3 regions of the Nocardiopsis sp. NPDC058631 genome follow, and region 2 is predicted to be linked to each of the others. Evidence: riboswitches for the same ligand, from Rfam matches in the RefSeq annotation. Region 2 holds a riboswitch; each other region holds the start of a gene.
What was found. A riboswitch is a leader RNA that binds a small molecule or an ion and turns the genes downstream of it on or off. The one in region 2 is predicted to bind thiamine pyrophosphate.
Positions count from the first base shown of each region.

Region 1: it holds a riboswitch for thiamine pyrophosphate, as region 2 does, so the genes downstream of both, ACFWTE_RS21745 (ECF transporter S component) here and thiO (glycine oxidase ThiO) in region 2, are expected to answer to the same signal.
Region 3: it holds a riboswitch for thiamine pyrophosphate, as region 2 does, so the genes downstream of both, thiD (bifunctional hydroxymethylpyrimidine kinase/phosphomethylpyrimidine kinase) here and thiO (glycine oxidase ThiO) in region 2, are expected to answer to the same signal.

Region 1 covers NZ_JBHXQY010000074.1:14,755-22,435, forward strand. Annotated here, with positions in the region: gene ACFWTE_RS21740 (transglycosylase domain-containing protein) at 1-1,528, shown strand, start outside; TPP riboswitch at 1,629-1,735, shown strand; gene ACFWTE_RS21745 (ECF transporter S component) at 1,844-2,455, shown strand; gene ACFWTE_RS21750 (ABC transporter ATP-binding protein) at 2,561-4,066, shown strand; gene ACFWTE_RS21755 (energy-coupling factor transporter transmembrane component T family protein) at 4,063-4,854, shown strand; gene ACFWTE_RS21760 (enoyl-CoA hydratase/isomerase family protein) at 4,910-5,698, shown strand; gene ACFWTE_RS21765 (protein kinase) at 6,076-7,681, shown strand, end outside.
Region 2 covers NZ_JBHXQY010000137.1:2,560-10,240, reverse strand. Annotated here, with positions in the region: gene ACFWTE_RS28020 (polyprenyl synthetase family protein) at 1-602, shown strand, start outside; gene ACFWTE_RS28015 (DUF418 domain-containing protein) at 714-2,075, shown strand; gene ACFWTE_RS28010 (SDR family oxidoreductase) at 2,144-3,037, shown strand; gene ACFWTE_RS28005 (zinc-binding dehydrogenase) at 3,192-4,199, shown strand; gene thiE (thiamine phosphate synthase) at 4,225-4,893, opposite strand; gene ACFWTE_RS27995 (Rv2175c family DNA-binding protein) at 4,940-5,317, opposite strand; TPP riboswitch at 5,425-5,537, shown strand; gene thiO (glycine oxidase ThiO) at 5,567-6,775, shown strand; gene thiS (sulfur carrier protein ThiS) at 6,784-6,999, shown strand; gene ACFWTE_RS27980 (thiazole synthase) at 7,002-7,681, shown strand, end outside.
Region 3 covers NZ_JBHXQY010000010.1:69,287-76,967, forward strand. Annotated here, with positions in the region: gene ACFWTE_RS05960 (pyridoxal phosphate-dependent aminotransferase) at 1-976, shown strand, start outside; gene ACFWTE_RS05965 (glycosyltransferase family 4 protein) at 1,159-2,376, opposite strand; gene ACFWTE_RS05970 (DUF6457 domain-containing protein) at 2,622-2,867, shown strand; gene ACFWTE_RS05975 (alanine/glycine:cation symporter family protein) at 3,093-4,529, shown strand; gene thiD (bifunctional hydroxymethylpyrimidine kinase/phosphomethylpyrimidine kinase) at 4,536-5,342, opposite strand; TPP riboswitch at 5,331-5,432, opposite strand; gene ACFWTE_RS05985 (DedA family protein) at 5,537-6,235, opposite strand; gene ACFWTE_RS05990 (DUF368 domain-containing protein) at 6,261-7,181, opposite strand; gene ACFWTE_RS05995 (acyl-CoA synthetase) at 7,595-7,681, opposite strand, start outside.

The DNA of each region.
Region 1 (7,681 bases), on a different contig from region 2:
CTTCGGGGCGGGCGCGTACGGCATCGAGGTGGCGGCCCAGCGCTACTTCTCCGTCTCCGCCGCCGACCTGGACCCGGCGCAGGCCGCCACCATCGTCGGACTCGTGCGCAGCCCCTCCTACTACGACCCGCTCACCAACCGCGAGGCCGCGCGCGAACGACGCGACCTGGTGCTGGAGCGGATGGGCGCGACCGGTCACCTGGAGGCGGAGGAGGTCGAGGAGCACGGGAGCAGGGGGCTGGCCCTGGACCCGACCGAGCGCGGCGGCAGCTGCTACCACGGGGAGCAGCCGTTCTTCTGCGACTTCGTCATGCGCTGGCTGCGCGGTTCCAACGTGCTCGGTGAGCTCCAGGAGGAGCGCGAGGAGGCGCTCACCAAGGGCGGCATCACCGTGCGGACCACACTCGACAACGACGTGCAGCGGGCCGCGGAGGAGGCCATCGAGAAGTACGTCCCGGCGGAGGAGTCCACCAAGTTCGCCGCCCAGGCGGTCGTCGAGCCCGGCACAGGCCGGATCAGGGGCATGGCGCAGAACCTGCGCTACGGCTTCGACGACGAGGAGGTCGGCACGACCTCCATCAACCTGGCGGTGGACAGCGAGGCCGGCGGTTCGCTCGGCTACCAGGCGGGGTCGACGTTCAAGACGTTCACCCTGGCCGCGGCCCTGCACTCCGGGCTGGACTACGGCACCAGCTTCTCCTCGCCCAAGAGCGTCTCGGTCGGGGGGCTCAAGAACTGCGACGGCGGCGTGATGTCCGGGTGGAGCGTGAGCAACGCCGGGGAGAGCGACGGCGGCGAGCACAACATGATCAGCGCGACCAAGGGGTCGGTGAACACCTACTTCGCGCAGCTCCAGAAGCGTGTCGGCCTCTGCGAGACCTCGGAGATGGCCGAACGGGTGGGCATCCACCGCGCCGACGGCGCACCGCTGGAGGTCTGGAGCTCCTTCACCCTGGGCGACCAGGAGGTGTCCCCGCTGACCGTCGCCAACGCGTACGCCACCTTCGCCGCCCGGGGCACCTACTGCGAGCCCGTCCCGGTGACGTCCGTGCGGATCGGCCGTGAGGGGGAGGAGGGCACCCGGGAGGTCGAGGTCCGCAGCGAGTGCGAGGAGGGCAGGATCCGACGCGACGTCGCGGACGGGGTCAACCACCTGCTCCAGCAGACGTTCAAGGGGGGCACCGCCAACGGCCTCGGCCTCGGACGCCCGGCCGCGGGCAAGACCGGCACCACCGACAACGCCGCCTACGCCTGGTTCGCCGGACACACGCCGAACCTCGCCTCCTCGGTCGTGGTCGGCGACATGCGCGGCGGTGAGGAGAACCCGCTCCAGGGCGTGACCATCGGCGGGCGCTACTACGGCATCGTCTACGGCGGCACGCTGCCCGGCCCCATCTGGCAGGCCACCATGCGCAAGGCCACGGCCGACCTCCCGGCGGAGAGCTTCGGCCCGTCGCCGAAGGCGTACGGCAACCCGTCGGCGAAGCCGCCCAGGGGCGGGGGCGACGAGGAGGACGACGACGCCTGACCGCTTCCGCGGGGAGGCGGGACCGCTCGGTGTCCCGGGCGCGGACGAGGGCCGTGGGGAGGAAACACCCCACGGCCCTCGTTGTTGACGCATAATGGAGTGAAACCGACAGGGGAGCGCGTGAGCGCTGAGAGTGCGGCCCAGGCCGCAGACCCTTACACACCTGATCTGGGTCATGCCAGCGAAGGAAGTCGTAGGAACCCGTCTCCGGAAGGCGTGCTCCCGCGCAACCGGGACCCCCCGGCGCGCGGTGCCGTCCGGCGCCGCTCTTGGCCACATGGGCCCTCGTCCACCCCGACGAAGGGACACCACCTGATGAGTACCGAACCCCGCCGCACCGGCTTCTGGCGTGACCTCCTCGGACAGCTGCGCGGCTGGCGCACCGTCGACATCGTCGTGGCGGCCGTGATCGGCGTCGCCGTCGGCGTCGTCTTCTGGCTCTGGAACATCGTCTGGTCGGTCACGACGCCGCTCTTCGTCGGGTTCCCGCCCGCGCAGGCGGTGGTCTACGGCATGTGGCTGCTCTCCGGCGTCCTCGGCGGGCTGATCATCCGCAAGCCCGGCGCCGCGCTGCTCACCTCGGTCGCGGCCTCCTCTGTGTCGGCGGTCCTGGGCACCCAGTGGGGGGTCACGGTGATCCTCGACGGAACGCTCCAGGGCATCCTTCCCGAGCTCGTCTTCCTCGCCTTCGGCTACCGGCGCTGGGGCATGGGCGTGGCCGTGCTCGCGGCGGCCGTCGCCGGCCTCTCCCCGGCCATCCGCGACAACATCGCCTACAACGTGGCCTGGCCCCTGCACCTCCAGGTCGTCTACGGCGTCATCGTCGTGATCAGCGCGGCGGTCATCGCGGGAGTGGGCGCACGGCTCCTCACCACCGCCCTGGCCAGGTCCGGCGCGCTGGCCCCCTTCCCGTCGGCCAAGGGCTGACCCGTGGCCGACCACAACCGCCGCGGTCCCGCCGGGGCGACCGCGCAGCACCCGACCGCACCGCCCGCCGCACGGTCCACCGGGGGTCGGGGCGCTCGTGTCGAGCTGTCCGGCTGGGGCTGGCGCCACTCCGGCCGCGACACGTACGCGCTGCGCGGGGTCGACCTCACGGTCGAGCCCGGTGAGCGCGTGCTCCTGCTCGGAGCCTCCGGAGCGGGCAAGTCCACCCTGCTGCACTCCCTGGCCGGGCTCACCGGCCCCGACAGCGCCCTCAACGGAGACCAGGAGGGGACACTGCTGGTCGACGGCCGCCCCGCCGACCGGAGCCGGGGCGCGGTCGGCCTGGTCGGCCAGGATCCGGAGACGCAGCTGGTGATGGCCCGCGCGGGCGACGACGTCGCCTTCGGCCTGGAGAACCTGGGGGTGGACCCCAGCCTGATCTGGCCCCGGGTGGACCACGCGCTGGACTCGGTCGGCTTCCCGTACGGGCGGCGCCACTCCACCGGCGCCCTGTCGGGCGGTGAGAAGCAGCGGCTGGTCATCGCCGGGGCGCTCGCGATGCGGCCGCGCCTGCTCCTGCTGGACGAGCCCACCGCCAACCTCGACCCTGCCGGTGCCGCGCTGGTGCGCGGGGTCCTGGAACGCCTGCTGGCCGAGACGGAGGCGACCCTGGTCCTGGTCGAGCACCGGGTCGCGGACGTGGTCGGTCTGGTGGACCGGGTCGTGGTCGTCGAACCCGGCGGCGGTGTGATCGCCGACGGCGACCCCTCCGCCGTGTTCGCCGAGCACGGGCGCTCCCTCGCGGAGCGGGGAGTGTGGATCCCGGGGAACGGCCCCGTGCCCGACCTGGCCCCCGCCCCGGGCGGCGGCCCCCGTCTGGAGGCCGTGGGCGTCGCGGCGCGCACCCCCTTCCAACTGGGCATGCGCGCCGCGCCGCGAAGGGTGGTGCTGGACGGCGTGGACCTCGTGGTCGCGGCCGGTACCGCGACCGCCCTGACCGGGCCCAACGGGGCGGGTAAGTCCACGCTGCTGTCACTGGTGGCGGGGCTGTCCCGACCCCACCGGGGCGAGGTCCTTCCGCGCGGCCCCCTGGCCGGCGCTGACCGCCGCCCGCTGGTGCGCTGGCCCGCACGGCTCCTGGCCCGGCACGTGGGCACCGTGTTCCAGCACGCGGAGGACCAGTTCGTCACCGGAACCGTGCGGGACGAGCTGCGCTTCGCGCCGCGGCGGGCCGGGGCGGGCGAGGCGGAGACGGAGCGCCGGGTGGACGAGCTGTTGGAGCGGCTGCGCCTGACCAGGCTGGCCGACGTCCACCCCTACACCCTCTCGGGCGGTGAGAAGCGGAGGCTGTCGGTGGCCACGGCCCTGAGCTCGGGCCCCTCGCACGCGCCCGACGTCCTCGTCCTGGACGAGCCGACCTTCGGCCAGGACACCCGGACGTGGACGGAGCTGGTCGAGCTGCTGGGGGCGCTGAGGGCCGAGGGGCGGGCCGTCGTCATGGCCACCCACGACGAACTGCTCCTGCGGCACCTCGCGGACGTGCGCGTGCGCGTGGCGGAGGGCCGCGCGGTCCCGGACACGGTCGCGGGGACGGGGGAGGTGGGCGGATGAGTGCGTCGCAGGACCGGAACGGGACGGGTGGCGACGCCCTGACCCTGGACGTGCCGCAGGACGGGGGAGCGCGCTACTGGCTCGCCCGGCTCAACCCTGCGGCCAAGCTGCTGGCCGCCCTGGTGCTGGGGATCGGTCTGATCCCCGCGGTGGACGCGGTCACCGGAGGCGTGGTCCTGGCCGGTGTGCTGCTGCTCCTGCCGTTCAGCGGGATCGACCGGCGCACGCTGCTCGTCCTGGGCGGTCCGTTCCTGCTCATGGGTCTGTCCAACGGCCTGGTCAACTACCTGTACGGCGAGCACGGGGCGGAGGGCGCACTGGGTGCGGCGGTGCGCCTGCTCGCCATCGCCCTCCCCGGCCTGGTCGCGGCCGTGACCAGCGATCCGACGGAGATGTCCGACGGGCTCGTGCAGAGGCTCAAGGTGCCCGAGCGTCCCGCCATGGGGGTGCTGGCGGCGCTGCGGCTCATCCCCCTGCTCGCCGACCAGTGGCGGACCGTGACCCTGGCGAGGCGGGCACGCGGCCTGGAGGCCGGGCGCAACCCGGTGCGGATGGTCACGCTGTTCTTCGGCAGGCTGTTCGCGCTGCTGGTGCGGTCCATCCGGACGGGGACCCTGCTGGCCACGGCGATGGACGCGCGGGCGTTCGGCACGGGGCCCCGCACCTGGGCCCGGGAGAGCCGCTGGCGGGTCGCGGACACGCTCCTCCTCACGGGGGCCGCCCTGCTCCTGGCGGCGGCGTACGCGCTGTCCTCGCGGCTCGGGACCCTGGTGCTGCTGTTCTCCTGACCCGGGTGGTTAGGTGGCCCAGGACAGTGACGTCGAAGTGGAAGAGGTGGAGTTCGTGGGCGAGTTCGTGCGCGTGGAGGCCGATCCGGACCACCCGGCGGTGGCCGTGATCCGGTTGGACCGGCCGAAGGTGAACGCGCTCAACGCGGTCCTGACGGCGGAGATCGCCGAGGCCGCCACCAGGGTGTCCACGGACCGCGCGGTACGCGCCGTGGTGATCTACGGCGGCGAGCGCGTGTTCGTGGCGGGCGCCGACATCAAGGAGATGGCGGACCGCACCCACGCCGAGATGCTGGAGTACGGGCGCAACCTCCAGAACGCCCTGACCCTGGTGGCCCGCATCCCCAAGCCCGTCGTGGCAGCCGTCACCGGGTACGCGCTGGGAGGGGGGCTGGAGCTGGCGCTGGCCGCCGACTTCCGGGTCGTGGGGGAGGGGGCCAGGCTGGGGGTCCCCGAGATCCAGCTCGGCGTCATCCCCGGGGCGGGCGGCACCCAGCGGCTGCCGCGCCTGGTCGGCCCCGCGCGGGCCAAGGAGATGATCTTCAGCGGACGCCACGTGCGGGCGGAGGAGGCGGGTCGGATCGGCCTGGCCGACGAGGTCGTCCCGGACGGGGACGTCTACGGGGCGGCCGTGGCCCTGGTCGCCGGGTACGCGGCGGGGCCGGCCGTCGCGCTGGCCGCGGCCAAGGAGGCCGTCGACAGGGGGCTGGAGACGGATCTGGACTCGGGGCTGGAGATCGAACGCCTGCACTTCGCCGGGTTGTTCGCGACCGAGGACCAGAAGACCGGGATGCGGAGCTTCGTCGAGCAGGGGCCGGGCAAGGCCGAGTTCAGCGGGCGCTGAGAGGCGGACCCGCGCAGTTCGGGACGGGTGCCGCCGATGGCTTCGGCCGGGGCGCCCGTCCCGCCCTTCCCCAGGGTTTTTGTTGTTTCCTGGCACGGTTTTAGTTATTTGTCAGGTTAAGTAGTGATCGGGACCTGCCCCCCTCGTCCGGATCCGGCCAGTCGAGACGCGGGGGGAGGAACCGGCCACGCCAGTTTTCCGTCATACTCGGTGATGGTCGTCCGAGGACGGACGGGTCGCCGGACCCCCATGACTCTCCGGCGGTGCCGAACAGGCCGCACCGGCCCGAGACGGGCCACACAAACCAATGGTGACCCATCCCCCGGCCGATAAGCTGGACGTGGTGGTATGCGGTCTTTTGAGGGGATGAGTTCTCGATGGCAATGTCGGCAGGTTTCCCCACGGGTGAGGAGCTGCCGGAGCGCATCGGCCACTACGTGATCCGCCGCCGCATCGGGCAGGGCGGAATGGGCGTGGTGTACCAGGCCGAGGACCCCCGGACCGAGCAGTTCGTCGCGGTGAAGGTCCTCAAGCCGGAGGTCGCGGGCGACCACATCGCCCGGGCACGGCTGGCCCGCGAGGTCGAGACCATGCGCCGGGTGCAGAGTCCCAACGTGGCCGAGGTCATCGACGCCGACACCCAGGCCGAGCTTCCGTGGGTGGTCACCGAGTACATCCCCGGCCCCACCCTGGACGCGACCGTCACCGACCACGGCCCGCTCCGGGGCCGCGCGCTCACACGCTTCATCACCGGGCTCGCCCGGGCGATCAAGGACATCCACGCGGTGGAGGTGATCCACCGCGACCTCAAGCCGGGCAACGTGATCATCTCCAACGGTGAGCCGATCGTCATCGACTTCGGCATCGCGCACGCCGTGGACGGCGCCAAGCTGACGCAGACCGGCACGTTCGTCGGCACTCCCAGCTACCTGTCCCCCGAGGTCATCGAGGGTACCGACCTCGGGCCCGCCACGGACATCCACGCCTGGGGCGGCACGGTCGCCTTCGCCTCCACGGGACGTCCGCCGTACGGTTCGGGCTCCTTCGAGGTCATCTTCTTCCGCATCCTCAACGGCGAGATCGACATGGACGGGATGCACGAGGCGCTGCGGCCGCTGGTCAACCGCGCGGTCTCCCGCGACATGCGCGGCCGCCCCTCGGCCGAGCAGCTGGTCAACGAGGCGGGACGCCTCAACCTCGACCTGCCCTGGACCGAGGACCAGGGGGTCCGGTCCACCGGGCTCACCGGCAACCACACCGTGTACAACCCCTCCGTGGGCGCAGGGCCCGCGGCCTCCGACGCGGCGGACAGCGCCAGCGGCGGGTACTCCTCGGGCGGTAGCGGTAGCGGGGGCGGGGGGCTGGGCGGAGCCGCGGCCGGGGCCGCCCTCGGCGGAGCAGCCGGCTACCTGGCCGGACGCGGGTCCCACGGCGACGAGGGCTGGGGCCCCGCGCACACCAGCAGCGGTGCCAACCCGGCCTCCAGCGCGTGGTCCGACCCGGCCGGGACCCCGAGTTCCACCCACGCGGCCCACTCGGGCGGGTGGCGCGCCGACGAGGAGGCCACCGACGACCTGTCCGGTGCCGGGAGAGCCCAGCGGGGCTGGAGCGACCCGGAGTCGACCGACGACCTGGGCGGGCTACGGGGGACCGAGCCGATCACCCCGGGAGGCGCCGACGACCTCGACGACCAGCAGGGCACCACGCGGATCAGCGCGGTGGGCGCCGGGGACGACCCGGGCGACGCGGGCAGTACCCGGCGCATCCGTCCCGACGAGCCGCCCCGGGACGACCCGCAGGGGACCATGATGATGGACCCCGTGGAGCCCGGCCGGGGGCGCCGCCAGCCCGTGGCGCCCGAGGACGAGTACCAGGCACCGCACACGCAGTTCTTCAACACTCCCCTGCACAAGGGCGACTTCGCGGACATCCTCACGCCCGTCGACCAGGGGCGCGGCAGCAGTAACACGCAGGAGTTCAGCG
Region 2 (7,681 bases):
TACTGCAGGAGGGGCGGCGCCCCTTCGACGCGATGCGCACGGAGGTGATGGCCGGGCAGTACCTGGACACCCTGGAGCAGGTGCGCAGTACGAGCACCCGCGAGGCCGCCCTGCGCGTGATGCGGTACAAGGCCGCCAAGTACACGGTGGAGCGCCCGCTGCACCTGGGGGCGTCGCTGGCGGGCCGCTACGAGGAGCTGGCGGGGGTGTACACCGACTACGGCATCCCGCTGGGCGTGGCCTTCCAACTGCGCGACGACGTCCTCGGCGTGTTCGGCGACCCGTCCACCACGGGCAAACCGGCGGGCGACGACCTGCGCGAGGGCAAGCGGACGCTGATCGTCGCCGAGACGCTGGCCCGCACCGGCACCGCCGACGCCGCGCACTTCACCTCCCTGTTGGGGAACCCGGACCTGTCGGCGGACGCGGTCGAGTGGATGTGCGGGCTGATCGAGGGCTCGGGAGCACTGCGCGCGTGCGAGGAGCTCATCGAGGAGTACGCCGGGCAGGCCGTCGCCGCCCTGGAGAGCCCCGAGCTCGACGCCGGCGCCCGTGAGCCGCTGCGGACCCTGGTGGTCGCGGCGACCGCCCGCACCCACTGAGTCTGACCCCTTAGGGGGGATCCAGGGGTTTTCCCACCACGAAAGTACGTTGTGCCCGGCTTCGTCCTCCGGTTGAATCGTCAGGAGATATATCGCGACCGGAAGGCCCCCATGTCTCAGCACACCGCCCCACGCGGTCCGGCGGGCGCGGGCGAGCGTGCGCTCGCCCCTGACCTGGCTCGCGGGTTCATGCTCCTGTTCATCGCGCTCGCCAACACCGTCTGGTACCTGTGGGCCGTTCCCATGGGCAGCATGAGTGCGCACCCGGAGCCGGAGGGCGCGCCGGACTCGGTGGCGCAGTTCTTCACGATCATGGCGGTGGACGGGCGCAGCTACCCGATGTTCGCGTTCCTGTTCGGCTACGGCATGGTGCAGCTCGCCCGGCGGCAGGAGGCCGCGGGCACCGCCGTGAAGGACGTCGACGCGCTGCTGCGCCGCCGCAACCTGTGGCTGCTCGTGTTCGGCTTCGTACACGCGCTGCTGCTGTGGATGGGCGACGTCCTGGGCGCCTACGGACTGGTCGGCCTGTTCCTGGGCTGGCTGTTCCTCCGCCGCAGGGACACCACGCTGCTGGTGTGGGCCGGGGTGGTGACCGGACTCATGGTGCTGCTGTCGGCGGCCAGCCTGGTCGGCCTGGCGCTCATGCCCGCGGACCAGCCGGCGATGTCGGGGTCGGTCATGGACGACATGGCCTTCAACATCGGCGACCCCTCCCTCCTGGGCGCCGTGATCGGGCGCGTGTCGGTGTGGCCCCTCATCGTGCTCGGGCAGGGGCTGCTCGGCCTGGTCGTGCCCATGGCGATCCTGCTCGGCTACTGGGCGGCGCGCCGCCGGGTCCTGGAGGAGCCGGGGCGCCACCTGGTCCTGCTCCGCCGGACCGCCGTCGCCGGCATCTCCCTGGGCTGGCTGGGCGGCCTCCCGTCCGCGCTCGCCCAGGTCGGGGTGTGGGACCTGTCCGCCGCCCAGAGCGGCATGCTCGCCCTGCCCCACATGGTGACCGGTCTGGCCTGCGGCGTCGGCTACGTGGCGTTGATCGCCCTGTTCTCTCACCGGCTCCAGGCGGGGGACCGCGAGCCGGGCGTGGTGGTGACCGCGCTGAGCGCGACCGGCAAGCGGTCGCTGTCGGCCTACCTCGCCCAGTCGGTCCTGTGCGCGCCGGTCCTGGCCGCCTGGGGCCTGGGCGTGGGGGCGTACCTGTCGCCGTGGTCGATGTTCCTGTTCGCGGTCGGGGTGTGGCTGACGACAGTGGTCGGCGCGTACGCGCTGGAGCGCACGGGCAGGCGCGGTCCGGCCGAGGTGCTGCTGCGCCGCCTGGCCTACCGGCGGACCGGCTGGGAATTCGCGGGAGGAGTGCCGGCCCCGGACGCGCGGACAGCGTCTCCGGAGGCCCCGGAGGCCCTCTCGGAGGGTCTCGGCGGAGGGCCTCTCACGGGGCCCGGCGAGGCAAAGGGCCAAGAGCGCACCACCCCCTGACCCGAAGGCTCAAAAAGGCGCGCGCCGATGAGTGCCCGGCACGTCCTCGTACCTCAGGATGGGGTGTCATGGGCGACGATCACATGACAAACCACACCATAGGTGTGACCGGGGCGACCGGGGCGCTGGGCGGGCGGGTCGCCGCCCGGATCGCACGGCTGGGACTGGCGCAGCGCCTCATCGTGCGCGACCTCAACCGGGCACCGGAGTACCCGGGCAGCAGCGCGGCGATGGCGGCCTACGAGGACGCTCCGGGCTTCGAGCGGGCCTGCCGGGGGGTGGACACGCTGTTCCTGGTCTCGGCGACCGAGTCGGAGGACCGGATGGAGGTCCACCTGAGCGCGGTGGACGGGGCGGTGCGCGCGGGGGTGGCCCGGATCGTCTACCTGTCCTTCCTGCGGGCGGGGCCGGCCGCGACGTTCACGTTCGCGCGTACGCACTTCCACACCGAGGCCCACATCAGGTCGACGGGTGTGCGGTACACGTTCCTGAGACCCAGCCTGTACCTGGACCTGCTGCCCTCCTGGGTGGGCGACGACGGCGTGGTACGCGGACCTGCCGGGGACGGCAGGGTCGCGTGGGTGTCCCGGGACGACGTGGCGGACGTGGCGACGGCCGTGCTGACCGATCCGGCGACCGCGCTCGCCTCGGAGAACACGACCTACGACGTCACCGGGCCGGAGGCCCTGTCCCTGGGGGCGACGGTGGACAAGCTGGGCACGCTCACCGGCCGCTCCGTCCGGTACGTCCCCGAGACCTGGGAGGAGGCGCTGGAGTCGCGCCGCACGAGCCGCGCCCCGGAGTGGGCGGTCCAGGGGTGGGCGTCGTCGTACGCGGCCATCGCCGCAGGGGAACTCGACGAGGTCGCGCCGACGGTGCCGAAGCTGACCGGGCACCCGGCCCAGTCCATCGAGGGCTTCCTCCGGCGCCATCCGAGCGCCCTGTCGCACGTCGCCGTCTGATCCCGCCCGTCCCGCCACCGCCGTGCCCCGGGCACGGCGGTTCCGCCATGCCTTCGAAGGGGCTCCGACCCACGACTTGACCTAAATATTGATTGAGGTACCAGGCTGTGGGGTGTCGGTGCAAAAGCACGGCGGCACAGCGAGGAGACACGGCATGCGTGCGGTACGGGTGGACGGGTTCGGCGGTCCGGAGGTCCTGGTGGCCCGGGAGGTTCCCGAGCCCGAGGCGGGCCCCGGCCAGGTCCTGGTGGAGGTGGCGGCGGCCAACGTGATGTACCTGGACACGCTGGTACGCGGCGGGTGGGGGCTGGACTACTTCCCCGTCGAGCCCCCCTACGTCCCCGGCGCCGGGGTGGCCGGGACGGTGGTCCGGACGGGCGAGGGGGTGGACCCGGCCCGGGTCGGCGCGGTGGTCGTCACCGACACGGGCCGGGCCGACCCGGAGGGCGGGGTGCCCGTGCCCCCCTTCGGCGGGTACGCGCAGAGAGTCGCCGTCCCGGCCTCGGGGCTGGTCGACGTGCCCGAGGGCCTGGACCCGAAGCAGGCCCTGGCCCTCCTGCACGACGGACCGACCGCCCTGTCGCTGCGGCACAGCGGCGGCTTCGGGCCCGGCAGGTGGGTACTCGTACTGGCGGCGGCGGGAGGGGCGGGCAGCCTGGCCGTCCAGCTGGCCCGCGCGGCCGGGGCCCGGGTCGTGGGAGCCGCCCACGGGCCGGAGAAGCTCGCGTTCGCCCGTGGGCTGGGAGCGGAGGCGACCGTGGACTACTCCGTGCCCGGGTGGGTGGAACGGGTGCGCGAGGCCACCGGGGGCCGGGGGGTCGACGTGGTCCTGGACGGCAGCGGCGGCGACCTCGGGGAGGCGGCGTTCGGCGCCTTGGCCGACGGAGGGCGCTTCCTCGGCTACGGCTCCGCGGGCGGACGCTTCTCGCAGGTCGACGCGGAGGAGGCCGAACGCCGCGGGATCACGGTGTTGGGCCTCTTCGACCTGGAGTCCGAGGAGGACGGGGAGCCGAACGGGGCCGTACACCAGATCCTGGAGCTGGCCCGCAGCGGGCAGGTGGCGCCGCATGTGGGGCTGACCGTGCCCCTGGAGCGGGCCGAGGAGGCCCACAGGGCCCTGGAGGAGCGCCGGGTCCTGGGCAAGGTCCTCCTCGTGCCGTGAGGCCGGGGCGCGCGCACCTGCCCCCTCAGCCCCCGCTGCGGGCGGTCAGGCGCTCCCGCAGCGCGGCCGCTGCCGCGCACGGGTCCTCGGCCTCGGTGATGGCGCGCACGACCACCACCCGGCGGGCCCCCGCCTCCAGCACCGCGTCGATGTTGGTCGCGTCGATCCCCCCGATGGCGAACCACGGGCGGTCCGTGCCCAGGGCGGCGGCCCTCTCCACCAGGGACAACCCCGCGGCCGGGCGGCCCGGCTTGGTGGGGGTGGCCCAGGTGGGGCCGACGCAGAAGTAGTCGCTCCCGGCCTCCTCCGCGGAGGAGGCCGCGGCGGCGGCGTCGTTGTTGGAGCGCCCGATGACCGGGTCCGCCCCGATGATGTCGCGGGCCATGGGCACCGGCAGGTCGCGCTGTCCCAGATGTAGGACGTCGGCGCGCACGGCACGGGCGATGTCGGCGCGGTCGTTCACCGCGAGGAGGGCTCCGTGCCGCTCACAGGCCTCCCGCATCACCTCCAGGGCCGCGATCTCCTCGCGGGCCTCCAGCCCCTTGTCCCGGAGCTGGATGATGTCCACTCCCCCGGCCAGGGCGGCGTCGGCGAACTCGGCGAGATCGCCGCGCCCGGTCCGAGCGTCGGTGCACAGGTACAGAAGGGACGCGTCCAGGCGCTTGCGCAGGCTGGTTCCGTGGCTGGTCCTCACCCCGCCCACCCTAGGCCCTCGCCCGGCGGCGCCTGGGGTCAGCCCGTCAGAAGGCCAGTCCCTGGGCGCGGCGGCGCACCTCGGTACCCCGGTTCTCGCGCATCGCCTGGATGGGCGAGCCCGGCAGGGTGTCGTCGGGGGTGAAGAGCCAGCGCAGGGCCTCCTCCGTGGAGAAGCCCGCGTCGGTCAGCAGCACCAGGGTGCCGGGCAGTCCCTTGACGATGTCGTCGCCGTCGATGAAGGCGGCGGGGACGGACAGCTGGCCTCCGCGGACCACACCCATCATGCGGTTCTCGCGGATCAGGGTCTTGATGCGGTTGGGACTCACGCCGAGCGGCGCGGCCGCCTCCTTGAGGGTCAGCCACTCGCCGACCAGCGTGTCGATGTCGATATCGCTTCGTGTCACCCCACCAATCTGCCACATCCGCGCGGGACCCCGGCACCTTCCGGGGCGGGCGGGGCCGTCCTCCGTGGAGATCCCCACCACTGCCGCCCGCCCCGGGAGGAGGTTCTAGAATGGGGACAGACCTCTACACATCCCGCGGGAGCCGGGTGGGACCCGGCTGAGAGGGAGGCTGCGAGCCTCCGACCGCACGAACCTGATCCGGGTCATGCCGGCGAAGGGAGTGGAACCAGCCCCGTGCGCGCACCGGACCGGCCCCGCCCGGGAACGATTCGTCCTACCGACGACGGTTCCGCGGCGCGGCAGGAACAGACCGTCGTCGTGGTCGGCGGCGGCCTCGTCGGCCGGGTCACCGCCTGGCGGGCCGCCCAGCAGGGCCTTCGCGTCACCCTGGTCGAACCCGACCCGGTGACCGACCCCGCCGGGGCCCGCGCCGCCTCCACCGTCGCGGCCGGCATGCTCACCCCCGCCACCGAGGCCGCGTTCGGCGAGGAACCCCTCATGGAGTTCGGTGTCCGCTCCGCGGGCATGTACGCCGGGTTCGTCGCAGAACTGGAGGAGGCGAGCGGGATCGGTGTGGGCTACCGCGCCACCGGAACGCTCCTGGTCGCCTTCGACCGCGACGACATGGCCGTCCTCACCGACCTGCACCGGCTCCAGGAACGCCTGGGCATCACCACCGAACGCCTCACGAGCCGCGGGTGCCGCCGCCTGGAGCCCATGCTGGCCCCGTCGGTGCGCGGCGGGGTACTCGCCCCCGACGACCACTCCGTGGACCCCCGGCTCCTGCTGCGCGCCCTGGCCGTCGCGGGCGGGCGCGCGGGCGTCACGGAGATCGCCCAGAGGGCCGAGGAGATCCTGGACCCCGGCCCCGACCGCGCCCGGCTGGGCGTGCGCCTGGCCGAGGGCCGGGTCCTGCCCGCCCACCAGGTCGTCCTGGCCGCCGGGTGCTGGGGCGACCGCGTCGCGGTACCCGAACCGGTGGTGCCGCCGCTGCGCCCGGTCAAGGGCCAGCTCCTGCGCGCCCGCATGCCCGCCGGTGAGGCGCCCCTCGTCAACCGCACGGTCCGGGGCCTGGTGCGGGGCTTCACGACCTACCTGGTGCCGCGCGCCGACGGCGAGGTGGTCATCGGTGCCACCCAGGAGGAGCTGGGGTACGACACCTCGCTCACCGCCGGAGGGCTCTGGCAGGTCCTGAGGGACGCGCGGGAGCTCGTCCCGGGGGTGACCGAGCTGGAGGTCACCGAGACGTGTGTGGGCCTGCGCCCGGGCTCGCCCGACAACGAACCCCTTCTGGGGCCGACCCGGGTCCCCGGCCTGCACCTGGCCGCGGGGCACTTCCGGCACGGGGTCCTGCTGACCCCGGTCACCGGCGAGGTCATGGCGCGCGCCCTCACGACCGGCGCCCTGCCGGAGTACGCGCGCAGGTTCGCCGCGGACCGGGCGACCGGGAACGCGCACATGACGACGTGGGAGTAGGAGAGGCAGTGGAACTGATCATCAACGGCGACCTCCGCGAGTTCGCCGACGGCACCACCGTGGAGGCGGTCGTCCGCGACCTGACCGCACCCGGCGGCGGCACGATCCCCGGCGGCATCGCCGTGGCCGTCAACGACGAGGTGGTGCGCCGGACCGCGTGGGCGGCCGGTGCGCTGGACGCGGGCGACCGCGTGGACGTCCTCACCGCCGTTCAGGGAGGCTGAGCATGACCGGACACGGAGACGGGCAGGTCGAGGACCCGCTGGTGATCGCCGGGACCGCCTTCGGATCCCGGTTGATCACCGGCACCGGCGGGGCACCGTCCCTGGACGTTTTGGAGGACGCCCTGGTGACCTCCGGGACGGAGCTGACCACCGTGGCGATGCGCCGGGTCTCCCCCGGTTCCCAGGGGTCGGTGTGGGACGTCCTGACCCGCAACAGGATCCGCGCGCTGCCCAACACCGCCGGCTGCTTCACGGCTGCCGACGCGGTGCGCACCGCACGTCTGGGGCGCGAGGCCCTGGGCACCGACTGGGTGAAGTTGGAGGTCGTGGCGGACGAGCACACGCTGCTGCCCGACCCGGTGGAGCTGCTGGACGCCGCCGAACAGCTGGTGGACGAGGGTTTCACCGTCCTGCCCTACACCAATGACGACCCGGTGCTGGCCCGGCGCCTGGAGCAGCTGGGGTGCGCGGCGGTGATGCCGCTGGCCGCGCCGATCGGGTCCGGCCTGGGGATCCGCAACCCGCACAACCTGGAGCTGATCGTGGAGGGGGCGGGGGTCCCCGTGATCGTGGACGCGGGGATCGGTACCGCCAGCGACGCCGCCCTGGCGATGGAGCTGGGCTGCGACGCGGTCCTGCTGGCCACGGCCGTGACCCGCGCGCAGGACCCCGTGCGCATGGC
Region 3 (7,681 bases), on a different contig from region 2:
GAGCCGCCTGCTCGGCCAGCGGCCGATCCTGGTTCCCACGGCCACGGGCCAGGGCGGGGTGCCCCAGCCCGACCTGCTGCACGCCGCGGTCACCGCGGCCCGCGAGCAGGGCCGGACGGTCAACGCCGTCATCGTCACCCTGCCCGACAACCCCACCGGCACGGTGGCCGACGCCGAGACCGTCCGCAGGCTCGCCGAGGTGGCGCGGGAGCTCGACCTCCTCGTCATCTCCGACGAGATCTACCGCGACCTGGTCCACCCGGCGGGCCCGGGGGAGGACCCCGTCGAGATCCACAGTCCCGCCGAGTACGCGCCCGAGCGCACCGTCATCTCCACCGGCCTGAGCAAGAACCTCGCCCTGGGCGGCTGGCGCATCGGCGTCCTGCGCCTGCCCGACTCCGAGACCGGCCACCGGCTGCGCGGCGGTCTGCTCGGCGTGGCCAGCGAGATCTGGTCCAGCCCCGCGGCCCCCGTCCAGGAGGCCGCCGCACACGCCTTCACCGAGCCCGCCGAACTCCTCGACCACATCGACCGGAGCCGCCGCCTGCACGGCATCGTCGCCCGCGCGGTCACCGAGGCGTTCGTGCGCGCCGGGGCGACCGTCGCCACCCCGCGTGCGGCGTTCTACCTCTACCCCGACTTCGAGCCGTTCCGCGAAAGACTGGCCTCCCTGCACGGCGTGACCACCGGTCCCGAGCTGACCGGGCTGCTCCTCGACCGCTTCGGCATGGGCGTTCTGCCCGCCGTCGAGTTCGGAGAGGGGACCGACGCCCTGCGCATGCGGGTCGCCACCAGCCTCCTCTACGGGGAGTCCGAGGAGCGGCGCTACGCCGCGCTCGCCGCCACTGACCCGCTGGCCCTGCCCTGGGTCCGCGCCCACCTGGACCGTCTCGACGAGGTGCTCGGCGCGCTGCTCGACGCAGCTCCCAGCACCGTCATCACCCGGACCCAGACCGCCGCCCAGGCCGCCGTCTAGGGCGTGTTCCGTGGATGCTTTCGGTTGATTCGGCGCTTGCGCCGATCGCCGCGAGCGGCCTCCAGACAATCTCTCGCAAGACGAGTAGCGCAGGTCAGCCCGGGTCTGGCTGTCCAAGCGTGGTCGGCGCAGCGAGAGGCAGCCTGGCGGTTGCGAGCCCGGAATGATCCGCGGAACACGGCCTAGGCTCTCCCGGCGCCCGCCCCGTCAAAGGGGGCGGGGCGGGCGCGCACTCTTCCGGCCTCCCCCGGCCGCTCCTTCCGGGGGAGGCCGGAACCATGTCCGGCGTCGACCCGGCCCAGCTCACGGCTGGGGGCGATCACCGCGCGGTAGTGGCCGAGCAGCTGCTCGCCGACCGCCTCCCAGCTGCGGTGTTCCACCGAGGCGCGGGCCCGCCCGGCCATTTTCTCCCGCACCCCGGCGTTGTGGGCCAGCCGCCCGACCGCCACCCGCAGTTCACGGACCGAGTCGGGCGCGAACAGGAGCCCGTTGTGCTCGGGGACGACCAGGTCCAGCGGCCCGCCGGCGGCGGGGGCGACCACCGGCACCCCCGAGGCCAGCGCTTCCTGCACGGACTGGCAGAACGTCTCGTCGGCGCCCGTGTGGACGAACACGTCCATCGACGCGTACAGCCGGGACAGGTCCGCGCCGGTGCGCTGGCCGGTGAAGACCGCGTCGGGCAGGAGGCGACGCAGGCGGGCGCGCTCGGGGCCGTCCCCCACCACGACCAGCCTGATACCGCGCAGGCGGGCCACGTGCGCGAGCAGGTCCACCCGTTTGTCGCGGGCCAGCCGCCCCACGTAGCCCACGACGGCCTCACCGTTCGGCGCCAGCCTGCGGCGCAGGTCGGCGTCGCGGTGGCCGGGGGAGAAACGGCGGGAGTCGACGCCCCGGCGCCACAGGTGCAGCCGGGGGAACCCGCGTGCGGACAGCGCCTCCATGGTGGCCGAGGACGGCACGAGCGTGCGGTCGACGGCGGAGTGCGTACGCCGCAGCAGGGCCCAGATCCCGTCCCCGCCCGGCAGCCCGTAGCGCCCCGCGAAACCGGGGAGGTCGGTCTGGAACACCGCCACCGTCGGGAGCGCCCAGCGACGCGCGGTCTCCACCGCCGCCGATCCGAGCAGGGCGGGTGAGGCCAGGTGAAGGACGTCGGGGGCGAAGGCGCGGATCGCCGCGGTCATCGTGCGCCGGGCGGGAAGGCCCACGGGGAAGTCCCGGTAGAACGGCAGGGGCAGTGAGGGCATGCGGACCACGGGAAAGCCCGCGTAGGAGGACGGGCCGGGCCCGGGGGCCAGGACGAGGGCCTGGTGCCCGCGCGAGGCGAGCAGGTCGGCGACCCGGCACACGGAGGTGGTCACTCCGTTGACCTGCGGAAGGAAGGACTCTGTCACGATCGCCACGCGAAGCGGCCGAGAGGGCTCGGTCGGGGACATGCGGGGGCTCCCAACGCCGGGGGAAGGCTGGTCCCGAGCCTAGGAGAGCCGGATGAACCACGGTCCGGAGCCGGGGGAACCGCTCCCGACGCGCAGGCGTGGGTTCGTCGAGCGGACGGTGACCCGCCCGTGCGCGCCCGTGGCCGCCCGGTGACCCCCAGGTGGCTATGATCACCTGACGTGACCGACATCCCTCTCCAAGGAGTCACCCGGTGACCCTCGTCGAATGGGCGGAAGCCGTCCGCCGTGAACTCGAACTGGCCGACACCGACCCGCTGGGCAAGGAGGACGTCGACCGCGTCCTCGACCTGGCCAGGGACGCCGCCCACTCCGTGGCCCGCCCCGCGGCCCCGCTCACGACCTACCTGCTCGGCATCGCGGTGGGCCGGGGCGCGGACCCGGACCGGGCCGCCGCGGCACTCAGCAGGCTCGCCCTCGACCAGAAGGACGAATCCTGACCCCGGCCCGCCCGTGCCCCCGGGAACCGGAGGCCGTCGGAGGGCGGTAGCCCCCGGCCTCCGGTGAGGACGCGCGCCCCAGGACACGGGTTCTTCGCATGTTGTCGCGATTACCCGACGCGGCCGATCGGTGTCCACTAGCGTCGGCACGACCCCCCGGGCCGCCGGACCTCGTGGAACGATGCCGGTGGTCCCGGGCCGACGCGCACCGAGACGGAGACCCCGGTGGACCTGTTCCTCGACATGGCCGAAGTACTGAGCGGTGTCGTCTGGGGTCCGCTCGTGCTCCTCCCCCTGCTCCTCGTCACCGGGAGCTACCTGACGGTCCGGCTCCGGTTGCTCCAGTTCACCCGGCTCGCCCACGCCCTGTGGTTCGCCCTCGTCCGGAGGGAGGAGACCGGCCAGGACGTCAGGGGCGACATCTCGCACTTCCAGGCCCTGAGCACGGCCCTCGCCGCGACGACGGGGGTCGGCAACATCGCCGGCGTGGGCCTGGCCATCGGCATCGGCGGCCCGGGGGCCCTCTTCTGGATGTGGGTCACCGGCGTCCTCGGCATGGCCACCAAGTACAGCGAGGCCCTGCTCGGCGTGAAGTACCGGGTCACCGACGAGAGGGGGGAGCAGGCCGGCGGCCCGATGTACTACCTGCGCAGGGGCCTCCCCGGAGGGCTCGGCCGCCTGCTCGGCTGGGGGTTCGCGGTCTTCGGTGCGATCGCCGCCTTCGGCATCGGCAACGGCACCCAGGCCAACGCGGTGGCCGACGCGGTCAACAACGTCTGCGGAGTGGACCAGCGGACCACCGGACTCGTCCTGATGCTGCTGGCCGCCGTGGTCGTGCTCGGCGGCATCAAGGGGATCGGCAGGGTCGCCTCCGCCGTCGTGCCGTTCATGATCACCGGCTTCGTCCTCATCAACCTGCTCGTCCTGGCGGTACACCACGACCGGATCGGTCCCGCCTTCGCCCTGGTCATCGGCGACGCCTTCACCGGCACCTCGGCGGTGGGCGGCTTCGCCGGCGCCACCCTGATGTGCGTCATCCGCCAGGGCGTCTCCCGCGGCGTCTTCTCGAACGAGGCCGGCCTGGGCACCGGAGCCATCGCCGCGGCCGCGGCCAGGACCGGCCAGCCGGTCCGCCAGGCACTCGTCGCGATGACGCAGACCCTTATCGACACCCTGATCATGCTCACCCTCACCGCGATGGTGATCATCACGACCGGGGTGTGGCAGGGCGCCGAGGCCGAGGGGGCGGAGGGGGGCAACAGGGGGGTCCTGCTCACCACCGCGGCGATGGAGGTCGGACTCGGCCGGATCAGCCCCGAACTGGCGGCCCTGGGGCCGGTCTTCGTCGCCTGCGCGATAGCGGTCTTCGCGTACACGACCATCCTCGGCTGGGCGTACTACGGCGAACGGTGCGTGGTGTACCTGGCGGGGCGCGTGTTCGTGCTGCCCTACCGGGTGCTGTTCATCGCGTTCATCTTCGTCGGCGCCACCGCGCAGATCGACGCGGTGTGGCTGTTCAGCGACATCGCCAACGGGCTCATGGCGCTGCCCAACCTGATCGGGCTGCTCCTGCTGTCGCCGGTCGTGGTCGCCGAGACCAGGAGGTTCTTCGCCGACCCCGACTGGCGGAACCCGGACGCGGTCATGGAGCCCGTACGCTGACGGCGCCTACTTCCACCAGGCGTGGAAATGGTGCACGGGCCCCTGCCCGCCTCCGGCGTCGATCCCGTCCGCGTGCCGGAGCGCCTCGGTCAGGTAGGCCTTGGCGTCGCCGACGGCGGAGGCCGCGTCCGGGCGCTGCGGCAGCAGGGCCGCGATCGAGGAGGACAGAGTGCACCCGGTGCCGTGCGTGTTGCGGGTGGGGACCCTCCGCGCACGGAACTCGACCGGGTCGGCGTCCCGTGAGACGAGGATGTCGACGCTCTCCCCGCCCGGCAGGTGCCCGCCCTTGATCAGGACCCTGCGCGGACCGAACTCCAGCAGGCGGCGTGCCTGGTCGCGCATTGTCGCGAGATCGGTGGCCTCGGGCTCGTCCAGCAGGTCTGCGGCCTCGGGGAGGTTCGGGGTGAGCAGGTCCGCACGCGGCAGCAGCCGGGTGCGCAGGGCCTCGACGGCGGAGGACTCCAGCAGCCGGTCGCCGCTCTTGGCGACCATCACCGGGTCCACGACCACGTGGGGCAGTTCGTGGCGCCCGATCGCCTCGGCGACGGCCACGGTGACCTCGGCGGTGCCGAGCATGCCGACCTTGACCGCGTGCACCGTGGCGTCCGAGAAGAGGGTGTCCATCTGGCGGGTGACGAACTCGGCGGGGATCGGGTGGACCCCGGCGACGCCGCGCGTGGACTGCGCGGTCAGGGCCGTGACCACGGTCATGCCGAAGGTGCCGTGGGCCGAGAAGGCCTTGAGGTCCGCCTGGATCCCGGCGCCCCCGCTGGGGTCGCTGCCGGCGACGGAGACGATGTTGTACGCGCTCATGGGCGTTCCTTCGCTAGTACGAACTAGGGCAGGTTCGACGGGTGTGCTCTCAGCCGGTGGCCTGGGCCACCGGCACCCCGCGCCGTCGGGGCCGCCGTGTGGGCGGCCCCGCTCAGTGTGTGGTCGGGCCCGTGCGGCCGACGTTGGTGGGGGGCGTACGGGCCCGAGGGGGCCCGTACGCCCGCCTGCGCGGCTCAGGCGGTGGGGGCGTTGTCCGCGGGCCGGGCCCTGAGCAGCTTGCGTACGCGGACGACGACGAACCACAGGAACAGCAGGGCGATGACGGCGAGCACGATGTTGCTGATCAGGCCGCTCCACTGCACCAGGATCGGTTTGATGGCCGGACCGAAGGCGTAGCCGAGTCCGATCCAGATCGAGTTCCAGACGGCGGAGCCGATCACGGTGTACACGGAGAACTTGAGGATGGGCATCCGCTCGATACCGGCGGGGACCGAGATGAAGCTGCGCACCAGCGGCACGCACCGGCCCAGCAGGACCGCGAGGCCGCCGAAGCGGGCGAAGAAGCGCTCGGCCTTGTAGAAGTCCTCGACCTCCAGCAAGGGGGTCTTCTCCACCAGCCACTTGGTGCGGTCCCGGCCCAGCAGGGCCCCGATCGCGTAGAAGCCCCAGGCGCCGACCAGACAGCCGACCGTGGCCCACACGATGGCCAGCCACACGTTCATGTGCCCGTCGTAGGCGAGGAACCCCGCGCCTGGCAGGACCGCCTCACTCGGCATCGGGGGGAAGAAGGTCTCGATGAACAGGGCCACACCGACACCGGGCTCGCCCAGGGTCGTCATCAGGCTCAGGACCCAGCCGATGAACCCCTCGTACTCGTGGACGACCTCGCCCTCCATCGCCGGGTTCGACGCCGTCCACAGATTCGCTGGCATGAGCAGTGGATTCCGTTCTTGCCGGTCAGACGCCGGTCGAGACGCGGAGGGCCTCGGCCTGCGTGCGCTTGCGGCGCTCCCAGACGATGGCCGCGGTCACGATCGCAAAGCCGACGACCATGAAGGCGACGGTCACGGGGACGTCGGTGGGGGTGAGGAACTCACGGGACTCGGTCTGCCAGGGCCACAGCGCGCGCAGGGATCCGGCCATGAGGCCGGTGAGTACGACGAGGGTCATGTGGTGGAAGTTCTCCAGGAGGAACTGGAGCAACTTCACGAACAGGGACAGGCCGGTGAGCATGCCCAGGGCGAAGATGCCCAGGTAGGCGATGTCGAAGTCGCCGACGGCGTTGATCGTCGGCTCGTACAGGCCCAGTGTGAGCAGGATGAACGAGCCGGACAGGCCGGGCAGCACCAGGGCGCAGACGGCCACGGCGGCTGCGAGGAAGACGACCACCGGGTGCGTGGGCAGGTTGGCGCCGGGCAGTCCCGTGAGCAGGAACGCGGCTGTGGCGAACACCAGTGCCACGACGTAGTGCCCTGCCTTCCAGGGCCTGCCGGCCCCGGCGTAGGGGATCCACAGGCAGGCCAGGACCAGGCCGAAGAACAGGGCGTAGGCGTACTGGGTGTAGGCGTCGACCAACGGCGCGAGCAGGAGGGCGGCCAGGACCAGGAAGATCACCATGCCGACCAGAGCGGGGACCAGGACGCTCCAGTCCACCTGGCGGAACTGCTCCTGTGCGCGCTCCTTGCCGCGCCCGCGCGGGACGTCTGTCACGTACCTCTTGATTCCGCTGACCATGTGGCCCGCGCCGCCGATGAGCTTGTCATAGAGGCCGACGATGAGGGCGACGGTGCCGCCGCTGATGCCGGGAAGCGCTTCAGAGGCGCCCACGGCGCCGCCGCGCACCGCGTTGAAGAGGTAGGAGCCTACGGAATTGGCCATCTGAGTAGTTGGGCGCGGCCCGGGAAGCCCGGGAGGGGGCGCGCCATCCTCCGTCCTAAGGGTGTCACCGCGCACACGAACGTGCGCTGGGTGGGGGATGAGGCGAGAAAGGGGACCGTCCGAATCGGCCGGAGACTGCGGCCGACGGGATCTAAGGTACAAGGGGCGGGGGCCGCTCTGGGCGGGCACCGCAGACAGCGGGGGTCGTCCGCACCCCGCCGAGAGCCGCCGCGGAGGGGTTGTCAGAACCCCCACGTGGACTTTGTCCTTGAATGTCGTTCTTTTTGGCCCTGTGGTGGATCAAGCGGATGGCATCCGAAAACCGTACTTTTTTAGGGGCGGGGTGCGGTCCTCCGCCAGAGGCGGTCACCACCCCCGCCCGCGCGCCGGGACAACGCCGCAGATGGCGGCCGTCAGTACCGCAGCGGGCCGGGGGACACGGTCCCCGCGGTCCCACGCGAGGCCGAACCGTCCCGGGCGACCGACGCCGCCCACCGGTA